Regions from separate parts of the Lentibacillus sp. Marseille-P4043 genome, predicted to be linked through region 1. Evidence: riboswitches for the same ligand, from Rfam matches in the RefSeq annotation. Region 1 holds a riboswitch; each other region holds the start of a gene.
What was found. A riboswitch is a leader RNA that binds a small molecule or an ion and turns the genes downstream of it on or off. The one in region 1 is predicted to bind S-adenosylmethionine.
Positions count from the first base shown of each region.

Region 2: another riboswitch for S-adenosylmethionine. It lies ahead of metK (methionine adenosyltransferase); the one in region 1 lies ahead of C8270_RS02750 (LLM class flavin-dependent oxidoreductase).
Region 3: another riboswitch for S-adenosylmethionine. It lies ahead of C8270_RS04390 (methionine ABC transporter ATP-binding protein); the one in region 1 lies ahead of C8270_RS02750 (LLM class flavin-dependent oxidoreductase).
Region 4: another riboswitch for S-adenosylmethionine. It lies ahead of ssuE (NADPH-dependent FMN reductase); the one in region 1 lies ahead of C8270_RS02750 (LLM class flavin-dependent oxidoreductase).

Region 1 covers NZ_LT984884.1:511,589-514,760, forward strand. The annotation lists gene C8270_RS02740 (BCCT family transporter) at 1-780, opposite strand, end outside; gene C8270_RS02745 (DUF3219 family protein) at 1,036-1,344, opposite strand; SAM riboswitch class I at 1,559-1,668, shown strand; gene C8270_RS02750 (LLM class flavin-dependent oxidoreductase) at 1,747-2,793, shown strand; gene C8270_RS02755 (ATP-grasp domain-containing protein) at 2,811-3,172, shown strand, end outside.
Region 2 covers NZ_LT984884.1:2,221,993-2,225,164, reverse strand. The annotation lists gene metK (methionine adenosyltransferase) at 8-1,207, opposite strand; SAM riboswitch class I at 1,332-1,438, opposite strand; gene pckA (phosphoenolpyruvate carboxykinase (ATP)) at 1,633-3,172, shown strand, end outside.
Region 3 covers NZ_LT984884.1:828,147-831,318, reverse strand. The annotation lists gene C8270_RS04400 (MATE family efflux transporter) at 1-59, opposite strand, end outside; gene C8270_RS04395 (NAD(P)H-quinone oxidoreductase) at 355-1,332, shown strand; SAM riboswitch class I at 1,459-1,566, shown strand; SAM riboswitch class I at 1,654-1,757, shown strand; gene C8270_RS04390 (methionine ABC transporter ATP-binding protein) at 1,831-2,862, shown strand; gene C8270_RS04385 (methionine ABC transporter permease) at 2,852-3,172, shown strand, end outside.
Region 4 covers NZ_LT984884.1:3,300,100-3,303,271, forward strand. The annotation lists partial or broken gene C8270_RS16365 (NtaA/DmoA family FMN-dependent monooxygenase) at 163-1,041, opposite strand; gene ssuE (NADPH-dependent FMN reductase) at 1,080-1,631, opposite strand; SAM riboswitch class I at 1,755-1,862, opposite strand; gene C8270_RS16375 (ectoine synthase) at 1,996-2,382, opposite strand; gene ectB (diaminobutyrate--2-oxoglutarate transaminase) at 2,431-3,172, opposite strand, start outside.

The DNA.
Region 1 (3,172 bases):
GATGCGACTTAATAGTAATATCCCTCGATCAACACCAGTTGCCGCAGAAATAGCAGCGATCATCGATAATACTAGTACAATAATAATGCTAGTCGTTAACACATTGGGAATACCAAATAAATCATGTAATCCATAGCTTACCTGCAGACCTAGAAATCCTATAGGTCCAAGTGTTCCTGCCGCTACTGCTATAATCGAGATGATATCAGCGAGTGAACCAAGAATACTTTTATGATAAACTTTTTCTCCGAAGATCGGATATAAGATTGCTCGAGGTTTTAGCGGTTGCCCTTTAACATAATGCACATACATCATCACAATGGTTGATAACGTTCCAAGTATGGCCCACGCTACAAATCCCCAATCCATAAAGGCCTGTGCAAATGCAGCCGGGATATCGCCCGATCCTTCACCGAATAACGGTGGGGTGGTCATATAATGATACATTGGCTCAGCCGCCGCCCAAAAGACTCCCCCACTTGCCAGTAAAGTGCAAAGAATCATAGAAATCCATTTAAAATAATTGTATTTCGGTGCGGATTGATTCCCTAAACGAACCCTTCCATACTTTGAAAAGACAAAATAAATTCCAATTACAAAGTTCCCCAATAACAGTACTTGCCAATAGGCTCCAAAATACTTCGCAGACCAATTAAATAATTTTACAATCGTATCGCCCACCATTGTGCTGTTAATGAAAGATAACACAATAAATAAAATTACAAATCCTCCACTTATTAAAAATACTGTCCAATCTGTTTTATTCTCTTTTTCGTACACGCTTTTCCTCCTAATTGATTAGGAGCAAGTGTCGATAAGTGCGTGTTCAACATGTTAGCTGGTAACTTTTGAACAACCTCTATCATATTTCCACACAGACCGATGGATGGAAGATAATAACCAAACTACAATTATGAAAAACCACCGACTTGCCCTTTTATAAATAACACATAGTTGACCATTATAGGGATGTTGATGGGATCCGTCAAATATAGAAAATTGCTTGTTTACAACAAATTAACTGTTACGTTGTATTCAGTTAAGCTCTGATTTCTCCTTTAATTCCAATGCAAAGTCACCAACAGCACCATCTTCATAGAGGTTTGTGATTGACGTTGAATAGGAGTAAATGGTTGCGGGAAATTCAAGATTTTTTTCTGGAACTTTCACATGGAAATCATTGGCATATAGCAAGGTTGTAATTTCGTGGTAGTCACTGCTGTTGACTTTAAAATCAAATCCTACTTTAAGTAATTCTTTGCCCCTAGATTTATTTATAACTGTATCTACGTAAAAATTGTCCACATTAATTGTCCTATTATTTATGATCACTTTTTGATTCATTATTTTTGCCACCCTTCTTAAAATCTAATTAAATTCTAGCAGTTGAATTTAGTTATTTCTATTGTTATTGCTTCTGTGTTTCTTTTAATCCTCGTTAATGAACCGGCCGAATAAAGGGGCAACATCCTTCATAGTCCCTTGACGAGTGAAATTTCACTTAATTGATTGCTTCAATTCATAGTTATCTGGTATGATTACTTTAGTTTAATACATATTCTTATTATGAGTGGTGGAGGGAAATGGCCCGAAGAAACCCGGCAACCCACTGATGAAAGTCAGGAAGGTGCTAATTCCAGCAGAGTTGAATGCTCTGAAAGATAAGAAGGAAGCCAGACAAAAACTTCTTCTTATCGAAGAAGTTTTTTTGATTCAAATTTTAATAACAAAAAGGAGAGGATTTGAATGAAATACGGGTTTTGGTTACCTATTTTTGGTGGATGGTTACGAAATGTGGAGGATGAAAATATGCCTCCGACCTTTGATTATGCAAAGGAGGTAATTCAATCAGCAGAAAAATGGGGATATGATACAACATTAATTGCTGAATTATACTTGAATGATATAAAAGGTGTTGAGCATGATGCACTAGAGGCATGGTCAACAGCAGCGGCACTTGCTGCAGTTACAGAAAAGATTGAAATTATGGCAGCGATACGACCTGTATTCCATAATCCAGCAGTAACTGCAAAAATGACTGCTAATATTGATCATATTTCGAATGGTCGCTTTACTTTAAATGTAGTCTCCGGCTGGTGGGAAGGTGAAGCGCGTCAATATGGTGGGGAATTCACGGCACACGATGAACGCTATGATCGTACAGAGGAATTTTTGGACATCATGAAAGGTTTATGGACAGAAAAAACGCTCAGTTATAAAGGCAAATTTTATGAAATCACAGATACACACTTAGAACCGAAACCCGTGCAACGTCCGAATCCTGTTCTCTATGCAGGTGGAGAGAGCCCACGTGGAAAACAAGCGATCGTGAATACATGTGATGCTTATGTAATGCATGGAGGAACAGTTGAGGAGATTTCCAGTAAAATCACGGATATGCAAACACGTCGTGCAGAGGCTGGTAAATCACCATTTCAATCATTCGGTATGTCTGCTTATATTATTTGTCGGGACAGCGAAGAAGAGGCATTAGCAGAGTGGCAGCGAATTACCGATGTGAAAAATACAGAGGGTTACGCGGGATACCAAGACTTTATAAACAAATCCGAGCTTGAACAGCAAGTGAAATTAAACGATTATTCCGTTTCAAATCGAGGGTTACGTCCAAATTTAATTGGAACTCCTGAACAAATTGCTGAGCGTATAATTGCTTATGAGAATGTTGGGGTTGATCTCTTGCTCCTTCAGTTCTCACCTCAATTAGAAGAAATGGAACGATTTTCAAAACAAGTGATGCCACTAGTTAACGAAAAACGTAAACAACAAGTTTAAATAGGAGGTCTCATCATATGTCGGGAAAGATTTACGTGATTCATGAAAATAGTGAATGGACTGCACATTTAGCAAAACGCTTAGATGAACTGGGGTTACCTTATGAAGAGTGGCATTTGAATGAAGGAACAATTGATTTATCTACCATCCCTCCTGAAGGTGTTTTTTACAGCAGGATGAGTGCATCGTCCCATACAAGAGGTCATCGCTTTGCACCAGAATTAACGGAAGCAGTATTATCCTGGCTTGAGCGTCACGGTCGTAATGTGATAAACGGGAACCGAGCGTTAAGGCTTGAGGTCAGCAAAGTTAACCAATACATGGCATTAGATGCCGCTGGAATTCGCACACCAAAAACCATTGCTGCCGTTGGTAAAGA
Region 2 (3,172 bases), 1.7 Mb from region 1:
ATCTATTTTATTTCTCCGCTAATGCCTTCAATTCCGCTACCTTATCTGTTTTCTCCCATGGGAATAAGACATCTGTTCTGCCAAAATGTCCGTATGCGGCAGTGTTTTTAAAGATTGGCCGTTGCAAATCAAGCATACGGATAATGCCTGCCGGACGTAAATCAAATAATTCTCGAACTGCTGCAACGAGTTTTTCTTCCGTAACTGTTCCAGTACCGAATGTGTCAATCGCAATGGATACGGGTTCCGCAACGCCAATCGCATAGGCAAGCTGCACTTCACACGTTTTAGCAAGGCCTGCAGCAACAATATTTTTTGCTACATAACGAGCGGCATATGCTGCTGAGCGGTCCACCTTAGTCGAATCTTTTCCACTGAATGCTCCTCCGCCATGACGGGCATAACCACCATACGTATCAACAATTATCTTTCTTCCTGTTAGTCCAGCATCCCCTTGTGGTCCACCAATAACGAAGCGGCCGGTTGGATTGATGAAATATTTTGTTGTTTCATCTAGTAAATTTGCTGGTACAATCGGATGAATAACATGCTCAATTAAATCCTTTTCAATTTGTTCGGTTGAAATGTCCTGGTGATGTTGTGTAGAAATGACAATTGTATCTACTTTAACAGGATTGTCATTTTCATCATACTCTACCGTTACCTGTGTTTTTCCATCCGGACGTAAATAAGGTAGAATTTCATCTTTTCTTGCGTCAGCTAATCGTTTTGCCAATTTATGCGCGAGTGAAATCGGCAATGGCATCAATTCTTCTGTTTCATCACAAGCAAAGCCAAACATTAACCCCTGATCACCTGCACCGATCGCAGCGATTTCCTCATCAGACATCTTTCCTTGACGTGCTTCCAATGCAGTGTCCACTCCACCAGCAATATCTGCTGATTGTTCATCAATTGCTGTCAGTACTGCACATGTTTCAGCATCGAAACCAAACTTAGCTCTTGTGTAACCAATATCCTTTATTGTCTGTCTTACAATTGCTGGAATATCTACATACGTACTTGTTGAAATTTCCCCTGATACTAATACTAAACCAGTTGTCACCGTTGTCTCACAAGCTACTCGTGCATTCGGATCTTTTGATAAGATTTCATCCAAAATAGCATCTGAAATCTGGTCACAAATTTTATCCGGATGTCCCTCTGTTACCGATTCAGATGTAAATAAACGACGATTTGCAGCCATTGGCTTAAATCTCTCCCTTTATATCGTGGTACGGAACTCCTCTGTATTTATCAATTATATAAACTCCCTTTAAAACAAAAAAAGCCTTTCCTACTTGTATGAGGAAAGGAGTTGTGGCCTTTCGCTCTTATTGTTCAAGGAAATATCCTTGCATCAGATTAGCACCTTTTCACAAATGTGATGGTTGCTGGGGTTCATCGGGTCTGTCCCTCCACCAACTCTGAATAAGAGAGTGTCCGTTCACGTTTTATCGTACCGAAATCGTTGTGATGTGTCAACTTTTTCAAAGGACAGCACAACATTTTAAATAAAATAATATATTAGTATGGACTAATTAAATAAATGTGTTATACTAATAAACAGATTTAAAAGAAAACCGTTTCATGGCTCTATAAAAAAATCCATCAAAAAGGAAGGTATCATATATGAAATCGATGGAACGATCAACCGTATCGGATGAACTTTTAGCGCAAGGGAATATCCAGCACAATTTATCGGTACCTCAGCTAGTTGAAAAAATCTTAGCAAGGAACGAAGGAGTATTGACAGCAACAGGTGCAATTCAAGCAACAACAGGAAAATATACCGGACGTTCACCTAAAGATAAGTTTATCGTGAAAGATGACATTTGTGAACAGTTTATTGATTGGGGTCTTGTAAACCAAGCAATCGATGAAGATAAATTTAACCAGCTATACGAGAAAGTCATAGCTTATTTAAAAGATAAAAATGAATTGTATTCCTTTAAAGGATTTGCCGGTGCAGATAAAAAGCATCGTTTGCCAATTCAGGTAATTAACGAATATGCATGGCATAACTTATTTGCTAGACAATTATTCATTACACCAACTGAAGAAGAGTTAAAATCGCATCATGCTGAATTTACGGTGGTTTCTGCACCAACATATAAAGCAGACCCAGCAATTGACGGAACAAATTCAGAGACGTTTATTCTCGTTTCCTTCAAGCGACGGATTATTTTAATCGGCGGAACAGAATATGCGGGAGAAATTAAAAAATCAATTTTCTCTGTAATGAACTATTTACTACCACAAAAAAATGTACTTTCGATGCATTGTTCCGCGAACGTTGGTCAAGAAGGAGATGTTGCCTTGTTCTTTGGTTTATCCGGAACAGGTAAAACGACATTATCAGCTGACCCTTATCGCCGTCTGATTGGTGATGATGAGCATGGCTGGAGTCCTAATGGTGTGTTCAATATTGAGGGCGGTTGCTATGCAAAATGCATCAATTTGTCCAAGGAAAAAGAACCACAAATTTTCAACGCAATACGTTTTGGCTCTGTCCTGGAAAATGTCATCATTGACAAGGAATCTAGATTGCCGGATTATGACAACACTGTACTGACGGAAAATACCCGGGCAGCATACTCACTGGAAAACATTGATAATATTGTAACACCTAGTGTCGCTGGTCACCCAAACACGATTATCTTTTTAACTGCTGATGCTTCCGGTACATTACCACCAATCAGCAAGTTAACAAAAGAACAAGCGATGTACCATTTCTTAAGTGGATACACAAGTAAACTTGCCGGGACAGAACGTGGGGTTACAGAGCCACAAGCGACATTTTCGGCGTGCTTTGGTTCACCATTTCTACCGTTAGCACCGTCCACTTATGCTGAAATGCTTGGTGAAAAGATTGATCAGTTCCATTCTAATGTTTTCTTAGTAAATACAGGCTGGACTGGTGGTTCATACGGTGTTGGGAATCGCATGAAACTTTCGTATACAAGGGCAATGATACATTCTGCCTTGGAAGGTGAATTAAATACCGTTGAAACAGTAAAAGATGACATTTTCGGATTAGAAATGCCAATGCATGTTCCTGGTGTACCTGATGAAGTACTAATACCGAAAAACACCTGGGCTGACAAAACAGCCTATGATGAAGCAGCTAAAGTACTCGCAACTAAATTTCATGAAAACTTCAACAAATTCA
Region 3 (3,172 bases), 320 kb from region 1:
TATTGAAAAAAGCTTTTGGTTGCAGATTGTGTCGCTAAACGTTGGTTTAAAGAGCTCATACGAATCACCTCGGAATGCCAATTATTATTTATTTTAATCTTATCGTTTAGTATAGTCCATCAAACTGTACCATGGCGTAGAGGATGTTCCAAAACAAGGGGGAATTTAAGTTGAATGGTGAAAAAATCCCCCCAGTTTATCCATCACCTAACAAAATCGTTCTCATGTTCTGTCAATATAATTCACTTTGCTGCTTAAAGTTACACTACATCAGACAATCACTTTTTTTAAAACACACATGCCATTATGATATACTAACTTTCAACAAAAATAAGTTTACAAGGAGCTATTATTATGAAAGCAGTTGTAGTTAATAAACCTGGTGGTGCCGAGCAATTACAATTTCAGGAATTTCCTAACCCGACTGTAGGCAGTGGTGAGCTGCTAATTCAGGTAAAGGCATTTGCAGTCAATCGTACTGATATTATGACACGAGAAGGTAAATCAGGGTATATGCCTAATCCAATTTTAGGTATAGAGGTTGCCGGAGAAGTGGTAGAAGCTGCAGACGGGACAGATATAGAAGTTGGAACCCGTGTGATGGGCCTCGTAAATGGTGGAGCTTATGCAGAATACGTTGTTATGCCAGCTGATCGAGTGATACAGATCCCAGAAAATTTATCGTTTGAAGAAGCAACAGCAATTCCAGAGGTGTTTCTAACCGCATACCAAACTCTATTTTGGTTGGGTAATCTAACAGATCAAGATGCAGTTTTAATCCATGCAGGTGGAAGTGGGGTTGGTACAGCGGCCATCCAATTAACAAAGCAAATGACAAACGCAAAAATTATTACAACAGCGGGCTCACAAGAGAAGTTAGATTTTTGTCGGTCGCTCGGAGCTGATGTTGGAATTAACTATAAAGAACAGAACTTTGCGGAGGAAGTTTTAAAAAGTACAAATCAAGAAGGTGTAAACGTCATACTTGATTTTATTGGAGCTTCCTATTGGGAGAAAAACTTAAAAAGCATTGCAATCGATGGCCGCTGGGTACTGATAGGTGTATTGGGTGGAACAGAGGTTGAACGAGTAGATTTAATGTCAATTCTTGCAAAACGAATTCATCTGAAGGGAACATTGCTAACTCCAAGAAGTGATGCTTATAAAAAAGCTTTGACAGATGAATTTATTCGAAAAGCAATACCCTTATTCAATCAGAAAAAGTTGAAGCCCATTGTTGATCATACCTTTGCTTTCAAGGATATTCAAGAAGCACATCGATATATGGAGGCAAATAAAAACATTGGTAAGATAGTTATCTCGATTAATTAATATTGATACAACAAGGAAACCATCCCATAGTGAGGTATCGCTTTTTCAATTTTTTCAAAAAGTGTATTGACAAAGATTCGTCACGGTAGTATTGTATTAAACAATATCAAATGAATAATTTATAACTTCTTATTCAGAGAGGTGGAGGGAATTGGCCCTGCGAAACCTCGGCAACGGACTTTTTATAAAAAGAACTGTGCCAAATCCAACAAGCATATGCTTGGAAAATAAGAAGAGTGAGCGGAATTGAATGCAAATCTCTTCTTATGAATATCATAAGGAGGGATTTTTTACTTCTATGTGAAAACTAAATAGCAAGACTTCTTATCCAGAGAGGTGGAGGGGCTGGCCCTATGATACCTCGGCAGCGGACTTGTAAAAGTACTGTGCCAATTCCAGCAAGCAATAGGCTTGAAAGATAAGGAGAGGGAAACTCGTAAATGCCTCTTCTTGTTTTTCAAGAAGGGGCATTTTTTCATTTTAAAGAGGAGGGGAATTATGATTACTTTTGAGAATGTAACGAAGATATACCAAAGTGGTGAACAACAGATAAAGGCACTGGATGATGTTGATTTACAGATTGAAAAAGGCGAAATATATGGTGTTATTGGATTTAGTGGTGCCGGAAAAAGTTCATTGATACGTTGTGTGAATTTACTTGAACAACCGACTTCTGGAAAAGTAGTTGTAAATAACCAGGATCTACTCAGTCTTTCCCCAAAGGAATTAAGGGAAGCAAAACGAAGCATTGGAATGATATTTCAACACTTTAATCTATTAAATTCAAAAACGGTTTTTACGAATGTGGCAATGCCATTATTACTAATGAAGACGCCTAAGGAAGAAGTTAAAAAAAGAGTTAATGAACTGTTGGAGTTTGTCGGACTGAGTGATAAGGCTGATAATTACCCGGATCAGCTTTCAGGTGGCCAGAAACAACGAGTAGGTATTGCCCGAGCCTTGGCAACACAGCCATCCATTCTATTGTGTGACGAGGCAACATCGGCACTTGATCCGCAGACAACGAATTCAATCTTGAGGCTTTTGAAGAAAATTAATCAGGAATATAACATTACCATTCTAATCATTACTCATGAAATGGGGGTTATCCGTGAAATATGCGATAAGGTTGCAGTGCTTGATCAGGGTAAAATGATTGAATCGGGATCTGTATTTGATGTATTTGCCCAGCCTAAAACGGAAACTGCCCATAACTTTGTAAGTACAGTCATGCATGATGAAATACCAGAATCGGTTCATCAATTAATTCAATCACAAGAATCTACCAATCAAATTTACCGGATTGTGTTCGTTGGGGAATCGGCAGGTTATCCACTGTTATCTCAAATAGCCAAGCGATTTGATGTAGAGGTAAATGTTTTGTTTGGTAGTATTACAGAATTGCAAGGGACACCATTTGGAAACTTAATCGTGAAGTTTGCAGGTGAAGCAAAAGAAGTGAGTAGAGTTATTATGCATATCAACCAACAAAAGGTAACAGTGAAGGAGGTATTAGAGGATGTTAGTTGATTGGGATCAAATTATCGCAGCCCTATGGGAAACAGTTTCGATGGTTGCATTTTCATTATTATTCGCTACGATCATTGGCTTACCATTAGGTATCTTGCTCGTTGTAACACGTAAAGGACATTTATGGGAAAATGCTCCGGTATTTAATGTTTTAAATGCAATTGTAAATGTGTTCCGCTCGATACCTTTCATTATTTTGATGGTTGCAGTTATACCATTTACCCGATTAGTTGTAGGAACATCAATTGGAACCGCAGCAGCAATTGTTCCAATGGTACTTTTTTCAGGCCCATATATTGCTAGGTTAATT
Region 4 (3,172 bases), 2.8 Mb from region 1:
TGTAAGAAAGAATCCATACAAAATAAAAATAGGGGATTAGCAACTTATTTCTAACAAGTTACAGATCCCCAAAAACTTAAAAATTACTCTACAAGCAAAGTTTTCGCTTGTTTCCCCGGATGATGAGCTGGCAACTGATCTCCATGACCAAATAGATTATCCTGCTTCTTCTTCTGTTCTGCCAACAATTGGAACAAACATCGAAAGAATTTTCACCTCTTCTGGAGATCTTCCCGTTTTCTTGATATCTGCCCGTAGTTTCTGAACTGTTTCTTTAGCAGCAGCAATATTTGGTGCACCAATGAATGTAAGTTCTGCATTTTGAGCAGCAAATGCGCGACCTTTTGTAGAAGCACCTGCTTGATATATGACCGGCGTCCGCTGCGGTGATGGTTCACTTAAGTGAGCACCAGGCACTTTAAAATATTTTCCTTCATGTTTAATATCATGAACTTTGTCTGGATCGGTATAGATGCCATTTTCTTTATCAACCTTAACAGCATCGTCCTCCCAACTTTCTTCCCAAAGCTTATAGCAAACACCCAAGTATTCTGCTGCAATATCATAACGCTCATCATGTTTCACTTGGTCATCAAATCCCATATTTACTGCTGCACTTTTCAGGTAAGACGTTACAATGTTCCATCCAATCCGCCCATTCGTTAGATGATCCAACGTTGTCATTTTGCGGGCAAAAGGATATGGATGTTCATGTGTAACAGAAGCCGTTACACCAAATCCGAGATGCTTCGTTACGCCCGCCATTAACGGAACAACCAATAACGGATCATTGACTGGTACCTGTGCCCCCTGACGAACAGCCGCATCCCGTGAGCCTTGATATACATCATATGCACCTAATACATCCGCAATAAATACAGCATCAAACCGACCTTTTTCCAGTAGTTTAGCAAGTTCAATCCAATACTCACTATCCTTGTATCGATGTGATTCATCTTCTGAATGGGTCCATAATCCAGGAGATTGATGACCCGCACAGTTCATATCAAACGCATTTAAATAGATTCGTTTGTTCGGCATATTTGGATGGCCCTCCTTCATTTAATTCAAATGTTTCTTTAATACAATGAAGCTGCTAGTGCATTTTGTTTATACACCAATTCCACAAAGTAATGTAATTGCTTTTTAGTGCGTTGTAAAATGTCCTCATCAACTATTGGATTTTTCTTTTGTTTATCAATCTGACTATCAAGTACATAGATACCTTTTAGATTATATCCTTTTAATGTTGCTAGCACAGGTTTTAATGCATATTCAATTGCTAGAAGATGAGACATACTCCCACCAGTCATGAGCGGGAGGACAGGTTTATGTTTGAGCACATCTTGCGGAAGTATATCAAGCAGTGCTTTTAAAACTCCCGAATAAGCGCCTTTATACACAGGCGAACCAACTATGACACCTTTAGCCGCCTGAGTTAATGTCGCGATTTCCCGGATGGCCGGAGTATCAAAGTCTCCCGAAAATAAAGTTTCAGGTGGCACATCTTTAACCGAAATATGGGTTACCGAAAAATCTTCCTGTTTAAGTAAAGTTCCCAAATATTTCAGGACCTGTTCCGATCGGGAATATGCTGATGGACTCCCAGATAAAATAGCAATTTCACTCATACAATCATCCCTTCTATTTTTCTAACGTTCGTTATTTAGCTACTGTGAATTTTTTCATTAGAAAACCCCCTTTTCTTTTATTCGAGAAAAGAGGGTTATTTTACGTTTAACATTCAATTTCCGCTCTTATCTCCCAAGAATTACTCCCGCTGGAATTAGCACCTTCCCGACAAGTGTCAGAGGTTGCTGAAGCTTCACAGGGCCAGATCCCTCAGCTTCTCTTGATAAGATTATTTAATTTTAATTTAAAGTATATTCCAACAAATCCAATAAGTCAAGTAGGAATTAAAAAATATGGTTCAATCCAAATATGCATGTAAATAAAAGGAACCAGAATTACCTGGTTCCTTCTTTTTTCTTATTCTTATTCCGTCAACAACGGATAGTAACCTTCTTCATTATGTGTTTCTGTTCCAACAAGTGGCGGATTAAATACACACACCATGCGCATTTGTGTTCTTGCGCGAAGTAGGTGCTTATCATTCTCATCTAGTGTATACATTGTTCCTGCTTTAAGTTGCCACACTTCACCAGTTTCTACTTTTTCAATTTCTCCTTCGCCTTCAATACAATAAACTGCTTCAATATGGTTTTTATACCAAAAATAATTCTCTGTACCAGCTTTGATTAATGTATCATTCACACTAAAACCAACATTGTCTTTTTTTAATAAAAATCGGCGACTCGTCCAGTTTTCTCCTGATGTTTCGTCCTCAGTACCTTTAATATCTTCAAGTGATTTTACGATCATTTCTACATTTCTCCTCTCTATTTTTCAGGCAATATCTATTACAATGTATTATGCAAGAACGTGATTTATACTTTCTTCCAAAATTCCAAGTCCTATTTTCAAACCTTCTTTATCAATGATAAGCGGCGGAAGGAACTTAATAACTTCATCATTTGGTCCTGAAGTTTCAACTATTAATCCACGTTCAAATGCTTCCGAACAAATTTTACTAGTAACATCATTTGTATTGTCGATGGCAATTCCCTGCATTAGACCTCTACCACGAGCCTCTCCATTTAGTTCTGGGAATTTTTTGATAATCGATTGAATACCTTCCTTTAAAATAAGCGCCTTCTCTTTAATTGACTGACTGAATTCATCTGTTTCCCAATTGGTCAATGCTTCTGATGCAGCAATAAATGCAAGGTTATTGCCTCGGAATGTTCCATTATGCTCACCAGGCCCCCATTGATCATATTCTGGTTTAATCAGTGTAATAGCCATTGGTAGGCCAATACCGCCGATCGATTTAGAAAGGCAGACAACATCTGGATTAATACCAGCAGGCTCAAAACTAAAGAAAGTACCTGTTCTGCCACATCCTGCTTGAACATCATCAATAATTAATAAAATGTCCCAACGTTTACAAATATTTTCTATTTTTTTCAGCCATTCCATTCTTGCAGCATTTATTCCACCTTCACCTTGAACGGTTTCTAAAATAATTGCTGCTGGTAATGCTACACCGCTTCCACTATCTTCTAGAAAACGTTCCAAATATGCAATTGTATCTTGACCATCCATGTATCCG